One region of the Catenulispora sp. GP43 genome, then DNA from elsewhere that is predicted to be linked to it. Evidence: riboswitches for the same ligand, from Rfam matches in the RefSeq annotation. Region 1 holds a riboswitch; the other holds the start of a gene.
What was found. Region 1 has a riboswitch for FMN ahead of ribB (3,4-dihydroxy-2-butanone-4-phosphate synthase). Riboswitches for the same ligand answer to the same signal wherever they lie in the genome.

Region 1 (11,244 bases):
CGGCAGTACCTGGACCACCGCCGACTCCCCCGGCAGGTTGCCCTCGATCTGGGCGACCGGCACGCCGGGGACGCAGGAGATCACCACCCCGCCGGCATCGATCTTCGGCTTGATGTGCTGCACGACCTGGTCCACCTGCTCCGGCGGGACCGCGAGCAGCACCAGGTCGGCGTCGGCACAGTTCCACACGGGGGCGGTGCGCAGGCCGAGGCTGCCGGCGAGGTCTTCCGCCGCGTGACGGTCGGGGATCGTCTCGTTCTTGTCGGGAACCCCGACGAGAACCTGGCCAGGGGACATTCCGGCACCGAGCAGCCCTGACAGCACAGCGCGCCCGGGAGCCTCACTACCGATGACAGTGATCATATGTTCCAGCATGCGGGGCGTTTCGCCGGCTCGCATCCCGTGTCGGCACCAGCCCTCACCCAGTCCAGCGGCCGTCGGCCTGCCGGAAGTCATGCGGCCGATGCCGCTTGCGCAGCAGTTGGTCCTTCGCTTGGCGGACGAACTGTGTCACCTGGGTGTGCGCGTAGAGCAGCTTGCCCTGGCCACGCGCGCCGAGGCCATGATGACCGCGCGACGGTGAGTTCTTGTTGCTCACCCTTCTCAGCTCCTCGGTTGGTGCCCCACCCCGGGCTGCCAGGCTACGCCGGGTCGAACTGCCCGGCGATCCGAGCGTCCACCTGCGCGGGCCACCTGTCGCGGGCCACCTGCCACGGGCCCACGACCAGCGGAACGAGTCAGAGTGACCTAGGCTGGGCGCCGGGGACGACGTGTGCGGAAGGGGGGCCGTCACCAGGAGGAGACATGGGCCACCACAAGTCGAACCAGACCGTGGAAGGCGACCCCGACACCGGCCACGGCGGCGGCCTGCCCAGGCGACCGGACGACGACGAGTTGGCCGAGCGCACCGAGGCGGACCGGGCCGAAGCAGGGCTGTCACCCGACCCGGGCGCGACTCCGGCCGACGTCGACCCGCGGGTCGCCTACGCCGACGGAGTGGACGAGATCGACCGCGAGGTCGCCGAGGGAGAGCTGCTCCCGGATCGGGACGTGCCACGCGGTGAGCGTCCCGCGTTCCCCCCGACGCGGTACGACGGGGGCTGAACGCCCGACGCGACGAAGCCCCCTGCCGTCGACGCCTAGCGCCCGTTCACCGTGTCGAGCATCGCGGCGATCTCCGGCCCCGCCGCCGCGTCGCCGAAGCCGCCGTTCTCGACCAGGCACGCCACCGCGACGTCGCCCTGGAAGGCGATCATCCAGCTGTCCTCGCCGCCGGTGGCCTGCGCCGTCCCGGTTTTGGCGCTGATCGGCGGGGATACGGCCGAGAGCGACTTGTGCGCCGTCCCCTCGGTCACGACGTCGCGCATCATGCTCTTCAAGTCGGCGTCGACGGTCCGGTCCAGCGGCTGCGCGTGCGCGGTGGGCGTCGTGCCGGAGACCAGGAACGGCTGGTGGAACTGCCCGGCGTCCACGGTCGCGGCGACCGAGGCCATGTTCAGCGGGGACATGGTGATCGCGCCCTGCCCGAACAGCTCGGCGGCGAAGTCCTGGCCGGTGGCCGGCGGGACGTTGGCCGAGCCGCCGTCGACGCCGTAGAGCGTCGCACCCAGGCCCAGGTCCCATGGCTGGTTCAGCCCGAAATAGGTCGTCGACTCCTGGGACACCGGGGTCTTGGCGGCCTGGTCGAACAGGCCGGTGAAGGAGGTGTTGCAGGAGTTCACGAAGCCCCAGCGAAGCGTCGCCTGGAGGTTGACGGTGCTGGTCTCGTCGTTGGTGATCGGATAGGTCTTGTCCTTCGACGGGCACGGCGCGGGCGAATCCGGCGTCATCCCGCCGCGCAGCAGTGCCTCCGCGGTGACGACCTTGAACGTCGAGCCCGGGGCACGCGCCGCGTGGTAGGCGAGGTCGGCCGGTCCGTTGCTGGCCATGGCCAGGATCTTGCCGGTGTCTGCCTGGAGCACGACCATCCCCGACAGCGGCTTCGCCGAGACGGCGCTCGCGGCGGCACGCTGGTACGCGGGGTCAATGGTGGTGACGACGTGGGAGGCGTTGCCCAGCGCCTGGCTGAACTTCACCAGGCTCGGGAAGTCGGTCAGGGGCGTGGTGCCGTCGTCGGCGAAGGCACCGAGGGCGCCGGCCGCACCGGACGTCGGGGTCGCCGCGGTGGGTGTCGGGGACCCGGACGCGCCGGTGGTGCTCGTGGTGCTCGTGGCGCCCGCCGATTCCGTCGCCGAGGTGGCCGGCGAGGCCTGGATGGTCGGGGTGGTCGGGGTGGTCGGCGGCGCGGCGGTGGGAGTGGCGCCGGCTGCGGCGGTCGTCTTGTGGGCTCCGCCCGAGCCGCCGCTCACCGCCACCGCTGTGCCGGCCGTGGCGACAGCGACGACGGCTGTGGCGATGATGATGGTGCGTTTCGAAAGAGCCGACATGGCCGGGTCTCCCCCCGTGATTCAGACGGCGACGATCGCGGTCACACTGACTGATCCCATCGAGGCCGATCTGGGGTTACGGCGCCCGGTATCCGTGATCCGATCGTGACATCGCCAGTCACTGTCAGTACCGGGTGGCAGACCGTGACCATGATCGGCCAGTCAGTCTGACAGAGCGCGGCGATGCTCTCGACGAGAGCATCGCCCGGACCTGAACAGACCGGCCCCCGGCAGCACCCCGGTCAGTCCCCTTCAGGCTTGACCACGGTGTCGACGAAGTTCCCGATGGCACCCAGCGTCGCGCCGATCTGCTCGATCTGCGGGAAGTGGCCGGCGTCGGCGATCGGGGCGAAGTGGCCGTTGCCGAACGCGGCGGCGTAGTCCCGGCCGTACTCCAGCGGCGAGATGCCGTCGCCCTCGCCCCAGACGACCAGCGCCGGAATGGTGATGCGGTGCAGGCGGCGGCGCAGCTTGGGGTCGTGGGTGAACGCCTCGCCCGAGTAGACCGCCAGGGTCTGCTGGTTGGCGGCGGTCGCGGCGCGCTGCTCGTCGGTGAACGAGGCGAAGTCGGGGCGGAAGGCGGCGTTCGCGAACGACAGCTGGCTCATCTGGGCGGGGGCCATCCCCCGGACGTCCGTGACCTGCTCGCTCCCCGCGGCCTTGATGCCGGTCGCGTTGATCAGGACGACGGCGCCGATCCGGTGGTGGTTGTCGCGCAGGGCCATCTCCGAGGCGATCCAGCCGCCGACGGAGTTGCCGATCACCATGACGCCGCGCAGGTCGAGCTCGTCGAGCAGGTCCAGATAGGCGTCGGCGAGGTCGGCCATGGTGTCGAAGCGCTCGGGGCGCGGCGTGCCGTCGAAGCCGGGGTGGGTCGGGACGATGCCGTACACGTGCTCGGCCAGCGCGCCGGCCAGGCCGAGCATGGTGCGCGGGCCGGCGCCGCCGTGCAGGTAGAGGACGGCGGCGCCGTCGGTGTTCGTGCCGAACTCGGTGAGGGTGATCGGCATGCCGGTCGCGATCGTCACGGTGCGGGTGGCGGGGGTGGAGGTAGCCGTTGTCGGAGTGCTCATGGGGAGTCCTTCGGAGTTCTTCGTGAGAGCTGACACTCATGAAGATAGAGCCCTCGCGCACAGAGGTCAAGTGCGAACTCTCATTGTGAGAGTTGACTCTCGCAAAGCCTGGGGTCAGCTACTCCCCCAACGCGGCCCGCGTGAGCGTGGTCGCCGTGCGCACGACGCTGGCCACGGCGTCCTCGGGCCCCAAACCGCCCAGGTCCATCAGCGAGAACAGCGCTTCGGCACCCATGACGATCGACAGATCGCGCTTGAGGTTCTCCAACGTCTCGCCGTCGAGGCTGTCGGCCCACGGCTGCAGGGCCTGCTCGATGAGCGCGAACCGCAGGCCCGGACGGCGCACCGCGGTCTCCGGACGCACGATCGTCGCGGCGATCATCGCCCGCACCGCCCCGGCCCGAGCCAGGACCAGGCGGGCCAGGTGCTCCGCAGCGACCCCGACCCGCTCGGCCGCGTCGGCCGGGTCGCCCACCGACTCCCCCATCGAGTTCCCCACCGCGGCGAAGGCCTCGGCCGGGTCCGGGAGGGTGTCGGCCATCGCCTCGGCCAGCAGGCTGGCCAGGTCCGGGAAGTAACGGTAGGCCGTCGCCTCCGACACCAGCGCGGCCTTGGCCACCTCCGGCATCGTGACCTCGCCGCCGGTGAGCATCAGATCGGCCGCCGCCTTGACGATCGCCGCGTGCGTACGCCGCTTCTGGTTCACGCGGCCGCTCGCGGCCTGGGGGGACGTCGTGCTCATCGGAGCCTCCTGCACGGAACGTGATAACAGCAAGTCAACCTGCATCATAAGAGTTAACTTGCACGAAAGCGAGCCGTCGGAGTACTCTCATGAGAGTCCACCCTCACCAACCCCGGCCCAGGAGCACCATGACCGTCCCGGTCTCCGTCGTCTCCCCGGACGACGGCGAGCATGTCGACCTCGGCCCGGCCCGCCTCCGCATCCTGGAGGACGGCGCCACCACCGGCCACCGCCTCGGCGTCGCCGAGATCACCCTGGCCCCGCGCAGCCCCGGCCCGCCCCAACACCGCCACGCCGAGCACGACGAAGGGTTCTACGTCGTCTCCGGCACGGCACGCTTCACCGTCGGCACCGACGACTACGAGGCCCCGCCGGGAACCTTCGTGATGGTGCCGCCCGGCGCGCCGCACACCTTCGCCAACCCCGGCGACGAGCCGCTGGTGATGGTCAACACCTTCACCCCCGACTTGTACGTGCAGTACTTCCGCGACATGCGCGAGGCGGTGTCCGCCGGCGCCTCGATGCAGGATGCCGCCACCGAGACCATGCCCCGCTATGCCACGACCCCCGCGACCGACTACGCGTGACTGCGAACCCGGCTACGCAACTCCTCCGCGAGAGCGCCAGGTGCTTCAAGGGGCAGTAGACGGCCGATGCCGCGGACTACTTCCAGCCGCGCGTGCGGGATGTGCGGCAGCAGGTGCTGCCGGAGCACATGCGGTGGCTCCACAGCGTCGTTCTCGCCGACCACCACCGTGATCGGGACGTCGATCGCCCGGGCGGCGGCCGTGACGTCCGCCGCCATCCCCCGCAGCGGCCCCTCCCGCAAGGCTTCGGGGTGGGCGGCGAGGTTGTCGCGCAGGACAGTGACACACAGCGAATCCGGCAGCGGGGCTGCGGTCAGAACGTGATTGAGAGCCCAGCCGACGGACTCCGGCCACGTTCTTCCAGCGCGGCACGGGACAGTCGCCGAGTGCCTGGCGTAGTGCCGACGCCGGGCACTCGAACAGTTCTATTCTAGTACTAGAATAGACCCATGGCCTCGGACCTGACCTCCGCCGAACTGACGCTGCTCGGCCTCGTGGTCGAGCAGCCTCGACACGGATACGAGCTGGAGGTGGTCATCACCGAGCGGGGAATGCGCGAGTGGACGGAGATCGGCTTCAGTTCGATCTACTACCTGCTCACGCGGCTCCGAGAACGAGGCCTGATCGAGTACGCCGAACCGTCCCAGTCCGGAAACGCAAAGGCGCGCAAGGTATACGTCGCGACCGCGGAGGGGCGACAGGCCTGTGCGGCCGCGGCCGAGGAGGCCATCGCCCGGCCCGATCCGGTGTTCCCGCGCGTCCTGGTGGGGCTGGCCAACCAGCCGGCCATCGACGACGGGCGGCTGCTTGGGGCCCTCGAACGCCGCTCCCGCGCGCTGACCGAACGGGTCGAGCACATCCGTCGTGCGGCGTCGGAACAACCCCACGCCCCGGAGTTCGTACGAGCGATCTTCGACTACACCCTCGGTCAACTCACAGCGGAGCAGGCCTGGCTGGCTCGGTACCAAGCCTCGCTGAGTGACACGCACGGTTCAGGAGGAGAGGCACGCATGGCGCCCTACGACGTCAAACGGGAACACAAGGACATCTACGCACCGAAGAACACGACGTGGGCTGTCGTCGACGTTCCCCAACAGCAGTTCATCGCCATCGACGGCAAGGGGAACCCGAACACCGCGCCCGAATACGCCAGCGCGGTCGAGGCCTTGTACAGCGTCGCCTACACGCTCAAATTCGCCAGCAAGCGCGGCGAGGGCGGCGACTTCGTCGTGGCCCCGCTGGAGGGCCTGTGGTGGGCCGATCAGTATGAAGCCTTCACCACGGGTGCCAAGGACTCCTGGAACTGGACCATGCTCATCAGCATGCCGTCCTGGATCACCGAGGAGATGATCGAGGACGCCAAGCAGACCGCGCTGGCCAAGAAGAAGCTCCCCGCGATCTCGCAGGTCCGGCACCACATCCTGCACGAAGGACCCAGTGCCCAACTGCTGCACACCGGGCCCTACGACGATGAAGCCCCGGTGCTCCACGAACTGCACCACACCTACCTCGCGGCCAACGGCCTTCAGGCCTCGGGGCTGCACCACGAAATCTACCTCTCGGATGCGCGCAAGACCGCCCCCGAGAAGCTCAAGACCATCTTGCGCCAGCCCGTCAAGGGGCTGAGTCAGTAGCCTGTCGGGCGCGCGTCAGTTATGTCTCGTGTGTCGGGGAACACAGCGACGCTCTGGGAGGGTTGTGCAATGATCCCCTCGAGTGTTCGCGCGCTCCGGGGTCGGTGAAATTCCGAACCGGCGGTGAAAGTCCGCGACCCGGCCGAAGCCATCGGCCGGTTGACCTGGTGGAACTCCAGGACCGACGGTTAAAGTCCGGATGGAAGGCAGTGCGCGGCGATCCGCTGTCCGACCCGCGGTGTCTTGTCTGATGCCGTGCGGGTGGGGCTGTGCTCGCTTCTCCCCGGAACGGCGTCCGTCGATGGGGTGCGAGCCGTTCTCAGGTACCTCAACGTTCAGATACGCCGTCCATCGGTCGGGCCACGCGCGTGCGCGTATCGCCCGGCCCATGGCCGCGTTCTCTCGCAGACCAGTTCAGCTGGCCGGGCGATCTCCCGTCACCCGGCCGACCGGGACCGCAGGAGAACACATGACCACAGCACAACTGAGCTCGACTGACCGCCTGCAGCGCGTGGAGCAGGCGATCGAATCCTTCCGCCGTGGAGGCTTCGTGATCGTCTTCGACGACGAATCCCGCGAGAACGAGGGCGACCTCATGGTCGCCGCCGAGCACACCGACGAGAGCGCGATCCGGTATCTGCTGGACCGCACGGCCGGCGTGGTCTGCGCGGCGCTCCCGTACGAGCGGTGCGCCGAGCTCGACCTCCCGCAGATGGTCGAGGAGAACACGGGCCTGCACGACACCGCGTTCACCGTCTCGGTGGACCTGATCGCCGGCGGCACGACCGGAATCCCGGCGGACGAGCGGGCCCGCACGCTGCAGGCACTGGCCGATCCGGCGAGCCGACCGCAGGACTTCGCGCGTCCCGGCCACATCTTCCCCATCCGAGCCGCCCGCGGCGGCGTGCTGGAGCGCGACGGCCACACCGAGGCCGCCGTCGACCTGTCCCGCCTGGCCGGACTGTCCGGCGTGACCACCATCTGCGAGATCGTCAGACCCGACTGGAGCATGGCCCGGCTGGACCATCTGCACGAGCTTGCCGCGCGCGAGGAACTCCCCCTGATCTCGGTCGGCGACCTGGCCGCCTACCGGCGAGCAGCAGCGGCCTGACATCGGGACGGCGCGCGCCGGGTCACCCTCGCCCGGTGCCTGGTGCCTGGTGCCCGGCGCGCGCCGTCGCCGGCCGTGCAACCGAACTGGAGGATGAATGAGCATGGATCCCGAGGCTGCCCTCTACGACGACGCCGCCTTCTTCGCCGGCTACCAGCAGATGCGCACCGCAGGCGCCGGGCTGAACGAGGACCTGGAGCAACCCGCACTGCGCGCCCTCGGGAAGAACGCGATGATCCAGCGCATCTTGGAGATCGCTGGGCTCAGCGAGGACGATCGCGCGTCCATCTGCGCCGACCAGGTTCCGGCCAGGGCCACTAAGCCCGGGCCGGCCGGAGGAGGCTGGTCGGCGCCGGCGAAGATCTCGCCTCAGCCCATCGGGCCCCGCTCGCTCAGCCCATCGTCTTCGCACCGTCGAGCGACTCGCGGATGATGTCGGCGTGGCCGGAGTGCTGACTGATCTCGCCGATCAAGTGCAGCACCACCATGCGGATCGACCAGCCGGCGCCCGGTTCGAACCACGGCGCGGACGGCAGGGGCCACTTTCGGTCGAGGTCCGCCGTGCCGACGAAGGCGTCGGTCTGGGCGGCGGCCTGTGCGAAGTCGGCCAGCACGCCTTCCAGGGTCTCGCCCTCCAGCATGCGGAACTGGTGCGCCCAATCGATGGGCACGCTCTCCATCGCCTCGGCGCCGCCGGTCGCGAAGCGCGTCCAGCGCCGCTCCATTTCGGCGAGGTGCTTGATCAGGCCGCCGAGGCACAGTTCGCTCACGGTGGGGCGTTCGCGCGCCTGCTCGTCGGTGAGGTCGCGGACGGTGCGGCGCAGTAGGCCACGGTGGCTGGCGAGCGCGGCGAGCAGGTCGGCGTGTTCCGCGGACCTGGCGGTGGCGGGTGCGACATCGTCGGGATTCGTCATGGGACCAAGCTTGCCCGGCAGCACCCGCGACTGCGGTGGCGCCCCGCCGTGCCACCGTGCCGCCGTGCCGCCGCTATTGGGCCAGGTACCCGCCGTCAACGGGCAGGACGGCCCCGGTGATGAAGGAGGCGGCATCCGAGGCGAGGAACGCGATGGCCTGGGCGACCTCCGCGGGTTCTCCGAGTCGGCCGATGGGGTGCAGGGCGGCGATGTCCTCGAGGTATTCCGGTCCGCCGGGCTCGTCCTGAAGGCTCATGACGCGCTCAGTGCGGATGGTGCCGGGAGCCACGGCGTTGACGCGGATGCCGCGCGCGGCCCACTCGACCGCCAGGTGCTTGGTCAGTCCGGTGGCGACGAACTTGGCCGGTCCGTAGGCGGCCTGCCTGGCCTGGCCGGCGACTCCGGAGATGGAGGAGACGCAGACGATCGAGCCGCCGCCTTCCTGGGCGGCCATCTGGGCGATGGCGTTCTTGCAGCTGAGGAACATGCCACGGCCGTCGACGGCCATCACCCGGTCCCAGTCTTCGGGTGTGGTCTCGGTGATGTCGGACAGCGGGAGGATGCCCGCGTTGGCGACCAGGACGTCCAGTCGGCCGTGGCTGGCGACCGCCGCCTCGGTCATCCTGCGGTTGTCATCGGGAACTGACACGTCGCCGACGACGGTGACCACCTCGTGGAGGGCGTCGCGGCAGGCCCGCTGAAGCGTGCTGAGTCCCTGCGGGACGATGTCGGCGGCGGTGACCCGCGCCCCGAGCCGGGCGAAGAGCTCGGCGGTGGCGCGGCCGATGCCGCTGCCCGCTCCGGTGATGAGGCACGCCTTGTCGGCGAGGCCGTGGGCGCCGACGGTCATCGCGCCGGGGCCAGGAAAGGACTCAGAACGTCGACCAGATGCGGGAATGACCACAGTTCCTCCTCGGTGACGAAGTCGCGGTCGGCATAGTCGAAGCCGGGGACGACCACTTCCGCGACCCTGCCGTACGTGGCCCCGTCAACGAGCCTGGAGGCCTTCGCCTCACCGCCGGGGACCAGGAGGAAGCGCTCGCTTTCGTCCATGCGACTGCGGGAGAGCACTCCGTCGGAGGAGTAGGTGAGGTATTCGATCGGGCCGCCGTCGATCAGGAAGTGGATGATGTCGCTGCGGTTCCGATGCAGCATCCCGATCGGCTGTTCCTCGGTCAACGCGTAGAAGATCGAGCTGGCCAGGGGGCGCTCTCCGTGCGGCAGGGAGATTCGCATCGGCGACGTGTAGAGGATTCGGTAGAAGCCGCCTTCGTCGAGGGGCAGCATCTCCTCGTCTTCCGGCCGTCCGTGCATCCCCCTCTCCTATCACAGAAGTCGACTGTCTCAAAAGTCTCATATCAACCTATTTGTTAGCTGGCCGAGTCAAGACACGGTAAAGAGTCCTTGACGACTTGTGTTCGAAGTTGTTCGCTGACGTCCGATGCAACGTTGTAAAAGCCGAACACAGCACGACAGAACGCTGATCCGAGACTCCAGCTACGTCTGGCTCGGGAGGAGAAGCCTGATGTCCATCCCCCGCTATCGGCCACCCCACAAGCCCCACCGTCGACCGCTGCGTATACCGGCGGTACTCATGGCACTCGCCGTGATCGTCGGCCTGTGCGTGCCGGCTGCCACCGCATCGAGCACGACGGCGAACACATCCGCTGCCGCGACCACCACGACGGAATACCCAGGCCTCGAAGCCCAATACGGCCCCGCCACCGGCACCCCCGGCGGCAGCGACTGGACCCTGGGCCCGGTGAAGAACACCATCGTCGACCCGAACATCGACTTCTCCAACCTCCTGCCCCGCCTGCAGCAGTTCGCCGGCAGCGGCACCGACGCCGGGATCCAGTGGTCCGGCGTCATCCACGTACCGACGGCCGGCAGCTACACCTTCCAGTGGTACGGGGACAACGGCTTCCGGATGAGCATCGACGGGAGTTCGGTCATCGACCACTGGGTCGACGACTGGAACGTCCCGGTCACCGCCACCGTGAACCTCACCGCGGGCGAGCATGCCTTTCAGGCGCAGTACTTCCAGGACTTCGGCGGTGCGTCCGCGCAGTTGTCCTGGGCTCCGCCCGGCCAGGCGATGGCGGCCGTCCCCGCCTCAGCCTTCACCCTGCCGCCCGGCTACGTCCCGACCCTGACGAACGCCTCGCTCTCGACCGACGGCACACAGGTCCGGATGACGTTCAGCAAGCCGCTGGCCGCCTGGCCGTCGGCGGCGACCTCTCACCTGAGCGTCGGCGGCTTCCCGATCTCCTCGGCGGCGCTGGATCCGACCGATCCCGCGACGCTCGTGGTCGTCCTGGCCGGTCCGCTCTACAAGACCTGGACCGATCTCACTGTCGGCTATGACGGCACCGGTGGCGCCGCCTACGCCGACGGCTCGGCGGTGCCGCTGTTCTACTCCGGTCTGGCGAACACCTCGACGGCGAACATGACCACGCCGTGGGCGTCGCAGGTCGACCCGAACAACCCGCTGCCGGACTACCCGCGTCCGCAGATGACGCGGCAGCAGTGGCAGTCCCTCAACGGCAAGTGGGGCTTCGAGGGGTTGCCCGAGAGCACCGGTGCGACCGATGTCCAGACGCCGCCGGCGGCCAACGCGCACCTCACCGGTTCGATCGTCGTGCCCTATCCGATGGAGTCGGAGCTGTCGGGCGTGCAGCAGCACTACGACTACTCCTTCTACCGGCGCACGTTCACCGTCCCGGCCTCGTGGCGCGTCGGCGGTCAGCGGGTCGT
Region 2 (11,244 bases), on a different contig from region 1:
GCTGAACGCCAACTCCCGGCCCGGCACCATCGGGCTGCCGCTGCCGAACACGCACGTGAAGATCGTCGACGAGTTCCGTCAGGACCGCGTGCTGCCGATCGGCGCGGCCGGGGAGCTGGTCGTGTTCGGACCGCAGCTGTTCCAGGGCTACTGGAACCAGGAGGACGAGACCAAGCTCGCGCTGCGCAACGGCTGGCTGTACACCGGCGACATCGGGGTGATGTCCCCGGACGGCTACGTGACGCTGATCGACCGCAAGCGAGACGTGGTCATCGCCTCCGGCTTCTCCATCTACCCCTCGGAGATCGAGGACGTGCTGCGCGAACACCCGGCCGTCTACGACGCGGCGGTGATCGGCGTGCCGGACCCGTACCGCGGGGAGACGGTGAAGGCGGTGATCCAGCTCGCGGAGGGTATGTCGGCGACCGCCGAGGAGCTCGACGTGTTCGCGCACCAGCACTTGGCGCCCTACAAGGTCCCCAAGCTCATCTCCTTCCGCGACGACCTGCCGCGCAACATGATCGGCAAGGTACTGCGGCGAGTCCTGCGGGAGGAGCACGCCGCGGAGCACCCCGAGGACGGCGGCGAGGCGCCGGGGCAGGACCCCTTCGCGAACTTCAAGCGGTAAGCGGTGCAGCCGGTTCCGACCAGTGACACCGCTGTACACGACGGGGGTGCCGTATGAGACAGTCTCGGCATGCTCGGGACTGTTGATCTGCCGACCTTCGTGCTCGGCGCCCTGCTGATAGTGCTGCTGCCGGGGCCCAACTCGCTGTACGTGCTGACCGTCGGCGCGCGCAAGGGCGTTCGCACCGGCTACCGCGCCGCGTCCGGCGTGTTCCTCGGCGACGCGGTACTGCTGACCCTGACCGCCGCCGGCGCGGCGTCGATGCTCAAGCGCTCGCCCGCGACCTTCGACGTGGTGAAGTTCCTCGGCGCGGGCTACCTGGCCTGGCTCGGTTTCGGCATGCTGCGCGCGGCCCTGAAGGCCTGGCGCCAGCGCGCCGCGGCCCCGGCCGCCGAAGCCGCCGCGATGGCCGAGGCCGTGGAGGCCGCCGAGCGCCCGTTCCGCCGCGCACTGGTGGTCAGCCTGCTGAACCCGAAGGCGATCCTGTTCGACCTGGCGTTCCTGACCCAGTTCGTGAGCCCGCACGCGGCGCACCCGACGGAGGCGTTCGCACTGCTGTCGACGATCGTGATGCTGTTCTCGGCCGGATATCTGAGCGTGCTGATCTTCACCGGCCACCGGCTCGCGACGGCGTTCCGGCGGCGCAAGCGGCTGGCGGCGTCGATGACCGGCGGGATCGGGTCGTTGTTCCTGGGGTTTGCGCTGAAGCTGGCGACGGCTTCGCTGGGCGCGGCTTAGCGCAGCCGCTTAGCTCATAAGAAGAGCGCTGCAGCATCTCGCTGCGGCGCTCTTTGCGTTCCAGGAGTCAGGTATTCAGTCGCCTGTCCTCAGTCGCCAGTCGCCAGTCGCCAGTCGCCGGTCGCCAGTCCTCAGTCGTCCCGCTCGGTCACCGTGTGCTCATCCACCAACGCCCGCAACTCCCCGGCGGCCTTGCGCGCCGCCTTCCCGCCGGAGGCCTGGATCCCCATCGCCGGCAGCACCTCGCCGCTGTCCAGGTCCAGCAGGACCCACGGGTCACCGGGCCGAAGGTTCACCCGCACGATCTGCGCCCACTCCAGGTGCTGCGTGCGCACGGTGTTGACCACCGTCAGGCCGGCCTCGTCCGCGACGATCTTCGGGCGCGCCAGCAGGTACAGGCCGGCGGAGATGAGGGGGCCGATGGCGGCGAAGCCCACCCGCTCGGGGACCGACCAGGCGGTCGGGCCGGTGTCCGGCAGTATCAGCGACACCACGACCAGGGTGGCGATCAGCGCCGTGGAGACCGCCAGCACCGCCACCCGGGTGCGCCGCGGCCGGAACGTCACCGGCAGCGGCGGAACGCGATCGGGGACCGGGAGGTTGTACGGGTCGAGCGGGCCGGGGGCCTGGCGGTCGTGATCGTGATTGTCCGTCACCTGCACGCTGGTCCGTTTCATCCCGGGCTCGCCGAACCCTGACAACTAAAGCCGACACGCGAGGATATCCGTGACGAGGATTCCCCTCGCACCCAGATCCCACAAGTCGTCCATCATCCGCTGGGCCTCGCTGCGCTGGACCATCGACCGCACGGCGACCCAGCCCTTGTCATGCAGCGGGGACACGGTCGGCGACTCGATGCCCGGGGTGACCTGGACCGCCCGGTCCACGTTCTCGGCGCGGATGTCGTAGTCCATCAGCACGTACTCACGCGCCGTGATCACGCCCTTGAGCCGCCGCAGGAACTGCTCGACCGCCGGGCTCTCCTCGGCGCCGATCCGCCGGATCAGCTGCGCCTCGGAGGTCAGGATCGGCTCGCCGAAGACCTCCAGCCCGGCGTGCCGCAGCGTGGTCCCGGTCTCCACGACGTCGGCCACCACGTCGGCCACGCCCAGCGCGATCGACACCTCGACGGCGCCGTCCAGCTTCACCACGTCGGCCGACACGCCGGCGGCGGCCAGGTACTCGCGCACCACGCCCGGGTACGCCGAGGCGATCCGCAGCCCGGCCAGCCCGGCGACCCCGCCCTCCTTCGTCACCTGCTCCACCGTCGCCGGCAGCGCCGCGAAGCGGAAGGTGGAGCGGGCGAAGCCCAGGTCCATGATCGGCTCGGCCGAGGCACCGGAGTCCAGCAGCAGGTCGCGACCGGTGATCCCGACGTCCAGGCGACCGGCCCCGACGTAGGTGGCGATGTCGCGCGGACGCAGGAAGAAGAGCTCGGCGTTGTTGGCCGCGTCAACGACCATCAGCTCCTTGCCGTCCTTGCGCCGCCGGTAGCCCGCCTCATGGAGCATCGCCGTGGCCGCCTCCGAGAGCGATCCCTTATTCGGCAGTGCGATGCGCAGCATGGCGTGTGACCTTTCGGTTACCGGTGGTTGACGGTGTTCCACCGCCAGTATCGACCAAGGTCGCCGGGGCGCGCCGGGGTGTTCACTCGGTGGGATGAAGCTGTGAGGGGCCCCGCGGATCCCGCGAAGCCCCTCACCCGCACCAGCTCACAGATGCTTGTACACGTCCTCAAGCTCCAGCCCACGCGCCAGCATCAGCACCTGCACGTGGTACAGCAGCTGCGAGATCTCCTCAGCCGTCCGGTCGCCGTCCTCGTACTCGGCGGCCATCCAGACCTCGGCGGCCTCCTCGACGATCTTCTTGCCGATGGCGTGCACGCCGAGGCCCAGCAGCTCCACCGTGCGGGAGCCCTCCTCGCCGCGCTCGGCCTTGGCGGTCAGTTCGCCGAACAGGCTCTCGAAGGTCTTGGCGGTGATCGGGACCGCGGTTCCCACTCGTACCTCCACGGGTTCGTCGGCTGCGGGCGAGGCGTTCACCGCTTCGCGCCGATCTTCTTCAGCACCAGCGCGGTCGACACCGCGGCCTCCACGGCCTCGCGGCCCTTGTCCTCCCGGGAGCCGGCCAGACCCGCGCGGTCCAGGGCCTGCTGCTCGGTGTCGCAGGTGAGCAGGCCGAAGCCGATCGGGACGCCGGTGTCCAGGGCCACGCGGTTCAGGCCGTCGGTGGCGGCGGCGCATACGTACTCGAAGTGCGGGGTGCCGCCGCGGATCACCACGCCGAGCGCCACCACGGCGTCGTACCCGGCCTCGGCCAGGGCCTTGGCCACCACCGGCAGCTCGAAGGAGCCCGGCGCGCGGAACAGGTCGTGCTCCGCGCCGATCTCCGCGAGCGCCTTCTCGGCCCCGGCCACCAGGCCGTCCATCACCTGGGTGTGCCACTGCGCGGCCACCACCGCGACCTTGAGGTCGGCGCCACCCTCGATCTCGATGGAAGGCGCTCCCGCTCCGCTCACTTCTGTTCACTCCTTGGTGCGTTGTCGTGGCCCCGCGTGTTTGTCCCGCGCGGGGCAAGTCTTCCAGACCGGAGGCGCGGATCGCGTCCCGATCTTGAGGGGTGGTCGATACCGGTGGTCGGTACCGACGGTCGGTACCGGCTCAGCCGACGACGGCCGCGGCCAACGCGTCGGCCTCCGCCTCGTCCAGGTCGGGCAGGTCATGCCCCATCCGGTCGCGCTTGGTCCGCAGGTAGTGGATGTTGTCGGGGGTGACGTTGCCGGGAAGCGGCACGCGGCCGTTCACCTGGAGCCCGAAGCCCTCCAGCGCCGAACGCTTGGCCGGGTTGTTGGTCAGCAGCCGCATGGAGCGCACGCCCAGGTCGGCCAGGATCTGCGCGCCGGTGCCGTAGTCGCGGGCGTCGGCCGGCAGGCCCAGCTCCAGGTTCGCGTCCACCGTGTCGTGGCCGCGCTCCTGCAGCTCGTACGCGCGCAGCTTGTGCATCAGACCGATGCCGCGGCCCTCGTGGCCGCGCATGTAGAGCACGACGCCGCGGCCCTCGACGTCCACGGCGCGCAGCGCGGCGTGCAGCTGCGGGCCGCAGTCGCAGCGCCGGGACCCGAAGATGTCGCCGGTCAGGCACTCGGAGTGGACCCGGACCAGGACGTCCTCGCCGTCCCCGATCTCGCCCTTGACCAGCGCGACGTGCTCGATGCCGTCGACGTCCGAGCGGTATCCGACGGCCCGGAAGTCGCCGAAGGCGGTGGGCAGCCGGGTCTCGGCGGCCCGGGTGACCGACTTCTCGGTGCGGCGGCGGTAGGCGATCAGGTCGGCGATGGAGATCAGCGCCAGGCCGTGCTGCTCGGCGAACTTCGCCAGCTGCGGCAGCCGGGACATCGAGCCGTCGTCCTCGACGATCTCGCAGATCCCCGCCGCCAGCGGCAGCCCGGCCAGCCGGCACAGGTCGACGGCGGCCTCAGTGTGGCCGGGGCGCACCAGCACGCCGCCGTCCTTGGCGCGCAGCGGGAAGACGTGGCCGGGCCGGGTCAGGTCCTCGGCGGTGGTGTCCGCGTCGGCCAGCAGCCGGATGGTGCGGGCCCGGTCGGCCGCCGAGATACCGGTGCTCACGCCGTCGCGGGCGTCCACCGAGACGGTGTAGGCGGTGCCCTTGCGGTCCTGGTTGATCGCGGTCATCGGGGGCAGGTTGAGCCGGTCGGCGTCGGCGGCCGGCAGCGGCACGCAGATCACCCCGGAGGAGTACCGGATGGTGAACCCGACGACCTCGGGCGTGGCCAGCGAGGCCGCGAAGATGAGGTCGCCCTCGTTCTCCCGGTCCTCGTCGTCGACCACCACGACCGGACGGCCGGCGGCCAGCTCGCTCAGCGCGCGCTCGATGGTGTCCAGGACGATGGGCTCGCTGTGCCCGGTGGCCTCGCTGTGCCCGGTGACCTCGCTGTGCCCGGTGTCCTCCACGACACCGGCTTCCACGGTGCTCATACCGCGATCTCCTTGTATGTCGGTGTCGTTCATGCCCGCTGCCCGCCGATCACCGCGGCGCCGGAGACGCCGCTCGCAGACTGGTCGGCGGTGGTGTCGCCCAGGCCGAGCAGCCGCTCGGTGTACTTGGCGATGACGTCGATCTCCAGGTTCACCGGCGCGCCCGGACCCTTGCTGCCCAGCGTGGTCAGCTCAAGCGTGGTCGGGATCAGGCTCACGGTGAAGGAGTCCGCGGCGGCCTCGACCACGGTCAGCGAGATGCCGTCCACGGTGATCGAGCCCTTGTCCACGACGTAGCGCGACAGCGCCGAGGGCAGCGAGACCCGGACGACCTCCCAGTGCTCGCCCGGGATGCGCTCCAGCACGGTGCCGACGCCGTCGACGTGCCCCTGCACCAGGTGCCCGCCCAGGCGCGCGCCGAGCTTCATCGGGCGCTCGAGGTTGACCGGGTCGCCGGGCTTGAGGTCGCCGAGGCTGGACTTCTCGAGGGTCTCGGCCATCACGTCGGCGGTGAACTCCCCGGCCTGCGCGGCCTGGTCGGCGGCCTCGATGACGGTCAGACACACGCCGTTGACGGCGATCGAGGAGCCGTGCTCGGCGTCCGAGGTGACCAGCGGTCCGGCCACCCGCAGCCGTGCGGAGTCGCCCTCCACGTCCAGCGCGACGACGCGGCCGAGCTCTTCGACGATGCCTGTGAACACGGTGTGCTCCCCTATCCGCCTCATCCGCGTGCCGGTCGGCACTCGGTTCGAACCTGTCGAACCCGGGCTCCGGGAAGGGGGGTGCGTGAGGGGAGGCGGCGCGCCACGGCATACTCCGCCAGATCGGCGGCAGCCGTCGCGAACGCCGCGACGGGACGTGAACCGGCGCCGGTCCCGTGCGGACACGGCGAGGCGGCACGCCCGTCGCGTGCAGCCTCCCATCCGGACTTTAACCGTCGGTCCCGGAATTCCACCGGATCGGCCACCCGTTCGCCGAAGCGAACGAGCGGTTCGCGGACTGTCACCGCCGGTTCGGAATTCCACCGACCCCGGAGCACGCGTTCGTCGTTCTGAACCAGTGTGCCACGCGATTCATTCCCGGGCGGTCCGGGCGTGGTGCGCATCACCCCTGGCTCCACGTAGAACTGTAACACGTTCTATTTTTACCGGATAGCCGCACGCCGCCGCCCGTCTCAGGGATCGAGATCGTTCGGTGGGGCGAACACCGGCGCGGACTGGGGTGAACGCTCCTTTGACTTCGCAGCCAGTAGGCTCACCCGGCAAGCATGAGCACGTAGCCTGAGCTCGACACAAACCACTGATCCGGGGGGACGCGCATGGCTGGACAGGCAGAGCCGGGGCAGCTGGTCGGCGGCCGGTACCGGCTGCTGGCACGGCTCGGCTCCGGCGGCATGGGCCGGGTCTGGCGCGCCTCCGACGAGGCGCTGCGCATCGAGGTCGCGGTCAAGGAGGTCTACCTGCCGGCCGCCGGGCCCGACGCCGACGACCGCCTGCGCCGCGCCGAGCGCGAGGCCCGCAACGCGGCCCGGCTGCGCGACCACCCGAACGTGGTGGCCGTGCACGACGTGGTGGTCGAGGACGGCGTGCCGTGGACCGTGATGCAGCTGGTCGCCGGCCACACGCTGGAGGAGCACGTCGAGGCGTTCGGCCCGCTGTCCGTGCCGCACGCGACCCTGGTCGCCGGCGCGCTGCTGGACGCGCTGGAGGCGGCGCACGCCGCCGGGATCGTGCACCGCGACGTGAAGCCGGCGAACGTGATGCTGGCCGACGACGGACAGGTGCTGCTGACCGACTTCGGCATCGCGATCGGCGACACCGACACCGCGCTGACCGCGGCCGGCAGCTTCCTGGGATCGGTGGAGTACATCGCGCCGGAGCGGGCCCGCGGCACCGAGGGACTGGCCATCAGCGACCTGTTCTCGCTCGGCGTGACGCTGTTCCAGGCGGTCGAGGGCTTCTCGCCCTTCCACCGGGAGACCGCGACCGGGACGCTGACCGCGGTGATCCTGGACGAGGCCCCGGCGCCGGTGCGGGCCGGGCGGCTGACACCGCTGATCACCGGGCTGCTGGAGAAGGAGCCCGGGGCCCGGGCCGGGATCGCGCAGGCGCGGACGCTGCTCGCGGCGCGGGAGGCGGCGCCGGTGGAGCGGACGGCGGCGGTGGATCGGACGCTCGCGGCGCCGACGGCCGGTACGCCGTACCGGCCGGGCACTCCGTCCGGGCGCGGGTCGGCGGTGACCACCTCGCGAGGTTCGGGGACGTCGCACGGTCCCGGCGTAGCACACGGTTCGGGCACAGCACACGGAACGACCACGCCGCGCGGGTCGGGCGGGTCGCGTAGCTCAGGCTGGTCGGGCGGGGCCGGCGGACCGACCGGGTCAAGCAGAACGGCCGGCTCGGCAGGCTCCGGCGGACCAGATGGACCAGGTGGACCAGGTGGGCCGGGCAGGCAGGCCGGCGTCCCCCCGCGGCGGCCGAGCGACACCGGCAACCGCCTGTCGCAGAACACGGATCAGCGGCGACGCGTCCAGGGGCAGGGGCCGGGGCCGGGCCCCGAACAGCGCCGGCCCACCGGCACCGGTCAGCGCCCCGTGCCGCGCCCGCACAACTCCGGCGCGCCGGTCCGGCAGCCGGCACGGTTGCGGCCGCGCGCCGTGATACTGGCGCTGCTGGTCCTGGCGACGATCGGCGGCGTGCTGTTCGCGACTATGCGGACCTCGTCGTTCGACGTGAGCAGCGTCAAGGCCGGCGACTTCGTCAAGGTGGACTCCGCCGGCCACATCACGGGCACCCTGTCCGCGGCGAAGGCCCGGTCCAGCGCCGACGGCCGCCGGGTCACCGCCCGCGAGGACCAGGCCGACCCGGACGTCTGCAAGAAGTTCCACGCCCTCGGCCACGCGGACGTGGAAACCGGATCCTCGGTCAGCTTCTGCCTCGTCCGGCCCCTTGAAGAAGCCGGGGCCGCGGCTCCGGCACAGTGAGGCTGTCTCAGGCAACCCGCGCGCCGGCCGCCTCGGCCTGGGCACGCAGCGCCTGGATCGCCCGGTCCGGGTCCTCCGCGCCGTAGACCGCGGAGCCGGCGACGAACACGTCGGCCCCGGCCTCGGCGCAGCGCTCGATGGTGTCCGCGGCGACGCCGCCGTCGATCTGCAGCCACACCGACCCGCCGTGCCGGTCGATCATCTGCCGCGTGCGCCGGATCTTGGGCAGCACCACGTCCAGGAACTTCTGCCCGCCGAAGCCCGGCTCCACGGTCATCAGCAGGACCATGTCCAGCTCCGCCAACATGTCCTCGTACGGCTCGATCGGCGTAGCCGGCTTCAGCGCCATCCCGGCCCGCGCCCCGGCCGAGCGGATGGCGCGCGCCAGCCGGATCGGCGCGTGCGCGGCCTCCACGTGGAAGGTGACGCTGCCCGCCCCGGCCTCGGCGTAGCCCGGCGCCCAGCGGTCCGGGTCGGCGATCATCAGGTGGCAGTCCAGCGGCCGCGGCGAGGCCTTCACCAGCGCCTCCACCACCGGCAGCCCCAGCGTCAGGTTCGGCACGAAGTGGTTGTCCATCACGTCGACGTGGATCCAGTCGGCCGACGGGACCGCGGTGACCTCCTCGGCCAGGCGCGCGAAGTCGGCCGAGAGGATGGACGGGGAGATCTGGACGGGACTCATGAGGAAAGTCTGGCAGATCGGCGGGGTGCGGAACGCGCGAGCGTGATCACCGCCGCCGGATGACTTCAGTCTGTGTCGCCGGTCTGTGTCGCCGGTCTGTGTCGCCGGTCTGTGTCGCCGGTCCGCGCCCTCAATCCGCGCCCTGCAACCAACCCCACCGCGTCGCCAGCCACCCCAGCTGCACCCGGCTCTTCGCCCCGGCCAGCGTCATCAGCCGCCGCACCTCACGCTCGACGCTGCGCGGGCTGACCCCGAGCACGCGGTCCACCCGCGCGTCGGCCAGCAGCAGCGCCAGCAGCCGCAGGTCCGCCGGGGCCGGCCGGTCCCGGGGCTCCACCGCGGACGGCAGATCGGGGATCGGCAGCCCGACGCAGGCGGCGTGGTGGCCGAGCTGCATACGGGTCCGGGCGCCGGCGGCGTCCATCAGGTCCCGCACCGCGCGCTGCACCGTCCGACGGCTCACCGCCAGCCGGCGCGCCACCGCGTCGTCGGTCAGGCCGGTGATCAGCAGCGCCAGGGCCCTGGTGGGCCGCGCGTCAGGGCCGGGAAGCCAGCCCTTGTCCTGTCGCATCACACCTCCGATCGCAGACACCTCTTGACTCGGAGATTACCGCGTGCCCCTGAGAGTGTCTCTCAGCGCGGCCCATCGACGCCGCCGCACCGACCCACTAGTGTCGAATCCTGACGTCGACTCCAGAGGAAACCCAGAAGAAGCGCAGGTGAGACGGCATGATCGGCAACGACGCTGGCAGCCGGGACGAAGCCCTCGAAGCCCACCGCAAGGGCCCCGACTCCCCGCCTCTGCCGGAGGAGACCATCGGTGCGAACCTGGCGCGGATCGCGGCCGCCCACCCCGGGCGCGACGCCCTGGTGGAGTCAGCGACCGGCCGGCGCTGGACGTACTCCGAGTTCGACACGGCCGTCACGGACCTGGCCCGCGGAATGCTCGCGGCCGGCGTCGCCAAGGGCGACCGGGTGGGGATCTGGTCGCCGAACTGTGCGGAATGGGTCCTGGTGCAGTACGCGGCGGCGAAGATCGGCGCGATACTGGTGAACCTCAACCCGGCGTACCGGGTCCACGAGATCCGCTTCACCCTCAAGCAGTCCGGGGCCAGCCTGCTGTTCGCCGCCACCCAGGTGAAGTCGAGCGACTACGTCGCCATGGTGAACGCGGTGCGCGAGGACTGCCCCGAGCTCCAGGACGTCGTCTACATCGGCACCCCCGGCTGGACCACCTTCGTCGAGGGCGGCGCGACGGTGCCCGCCTCGGCGCTCGCCGAACGCGAGAGCCGCCTGCACCCCGACGACCCGGTGGACATCCAGTACACATCCGGCACCACAGGATTCCCCAAGGGCGCGACGCTGTCGCACCGCAACGTCCTGGGCAACGGCTTCATGGTCGCCGAAGTCCAGGGCTGGACGCACGAGGACCGCGTCTGCCTACCGGTACCGCTGTACCACTGCTTCGGCATGGTGATGGGCAACCTCGGAGCCACCAGCCACGGCGCCTGCATGGTGCTGCCCGGCCAGCTGTTCGACCCCGCCGACACCCTGCGCGCGGTCTCCGAGGAACACTGCACGGTCCTCTATGGCGTTCCCACCATGTTCATCGCGGAGTTGGCGCTCCTGGAGAAGTCCCCGGGTACCTACGACCTCAGTTCCCTGCGCACCGGCGTCATGGCCGGCTCGCCGTGCCCGGTCGAGGTGATGAAGCGGGTCATCGGCGAGATGGGCATGACGGACGTGACCATCGCCTACGGCATGACCGAGACCTCCCCGGTCTCCACCCAGACCCGCCGCGACGACAGCCTGGAGCGCCGCGTGGCCACCGTCGGCCGCGTCCACCCGCATGTCGAGATCAAGATCGTCGACCCGGGCAGCGGCGCCACCCTCGGCACCGACGAGCCCGGAGAGCTGTGCACCCGCGGCTACAGCGTCATGCTCGGCTACTGGGACGAGCCCGAGCGCACCGCCGAGGCCGTGGACGCCGACGGCTGGATGCACACCGGCGACCTCGCGCAGATGGATGCCGACGGCTACGTGGCCATCGTCGGCCGCATCAAGGACATGGTGATCCGCGGCGGTGAGAACGTCTATCCGCGCGAGGTGGAGGAGTTCCTCTACGCGCATCCAGACGTGGAGGACGTCCAGGTGATCGGAGTCCCCGACGAGAAGTACGGCGAGGAGCTGATGGCCTGGGTCCGCCTGCGGCCCGGCG

Region 2: linked by a shared signal. The riboswitch ahead of ABH926_RS50085 (riboflavin synthase) and the one ahead of ribB (3,4-dihydroxy-2-butanone-4-phosphate synthase) in region 1 are both predicted to bind FMN.

What each region holds. Positions count from the first base shown of each region.
Region 1 is NZ_JBGCCT010000016.1:246,880-258,123, reverse strand. It holds gene ABH926_RS30015 (pyrroline-5-carboxylate reductase family protein) at 1-363, opposite strand, end outside; gene ABH926_RS30010 (hypothetical protein) at 419-598, opposite strand; gene ABH926_RS30005 (hypothetical protein) at 805-1,104, shown strand; gene ABH926_RS30000 (penicillin-binding transpeptidase domain-containing protein) at 1,140-2,426, opposite strand; gene ABH926_RS29995 (alpha/beta fold hydrolase) at 2,669-3,499, opposite strand; gene ABH926_RS29990 (TetR/AcrR family transcriptional regulator) at 3,618-4,241, opposite strand; gene ABH926_RS29985 (cupin domain-containing protein) at 4,370-4,828, shown strand; gene ABH926_RS29980 (alpha/beta fold hydrolase) at 4,819-5,070, opposite strand; gene ABH926_RS29975 (GyrI-like domain-containing protein) at 5,278-6,462, shown strand; FMN riboswitch at 6,549-6,679, shown strand; gene ribB (3,4-dihydroxy-2-butanone-4-phosphate synthase) at 6,932-7,573, shown strand; gene ABH926_RS29965 (hypothetical protein) at 7,677-8,006, shown strand; gene ABH926_RS29960 (DinB family protein) at 7,966-8,487, opposite strand; gene ABH926_RS29955 (SDR family NAD(P)-dependent oxidoreductase) at 8,561-9,337, opposite strand; gene ABH926_RS29950 (cupin domain-containing protein) at 9,334-9,801, opposite strand; gene ABH926_RS29945 (LamG-like jellyroll fold domain-containing protein) at 10,082-11,244, shown strand, end outside.
Region 2 is NZ_JBGCCT010000046.1:57,314-68,557, reverse strand. It holds gene ABH926_RS50120 (AMP-binding protein) at 1-628, shown strand, start outside; gene leuE (leucine efflux protein LeuE) at 698-1,366, shown strand; gene ABH926_RS50110 (PH domain-containing protein) at 1,498-2,043, opposite strand; gene hisG (ATP phosphoribosyltransferase) at 2,068-2,931, opposite strand; gene ABH926_RS50100 (phosphoribosyl-ATP diphosphatase) at 3,079-3,348, opposite strand; gene ribH (6,7-dimethyl-8-ribityllumazine synthase) at 3,405-3,884, opposite strand; gene ABH926_RS50090 (bifunctional 3,4-dihydroxy-2-butanone-4-phosphate synthase/GTP cyclohydrolase II) at 4,027-5,361, opposite strand; gene ABH926_RS50085 (riboflavin synthase) at 5,391-6,062, opposite strand; FMN riboswitch at 6,267-6,404, opposite strand; gene ABH926_RS50080 (serine/threonine-protein kinase) at 6,680-8,344, shown strand; gene rpe (ribulose-phosphate 3-epimerase) at 8,352-9,026, opposite strand; gene ABH926_RS50070 (helix-turn-helix domain-containing protein) at 9,157-9,597, opposite strand; gene ABH926_RS50065 (AMP-binding protein) at 9,756-11,244, shown strand, end outside.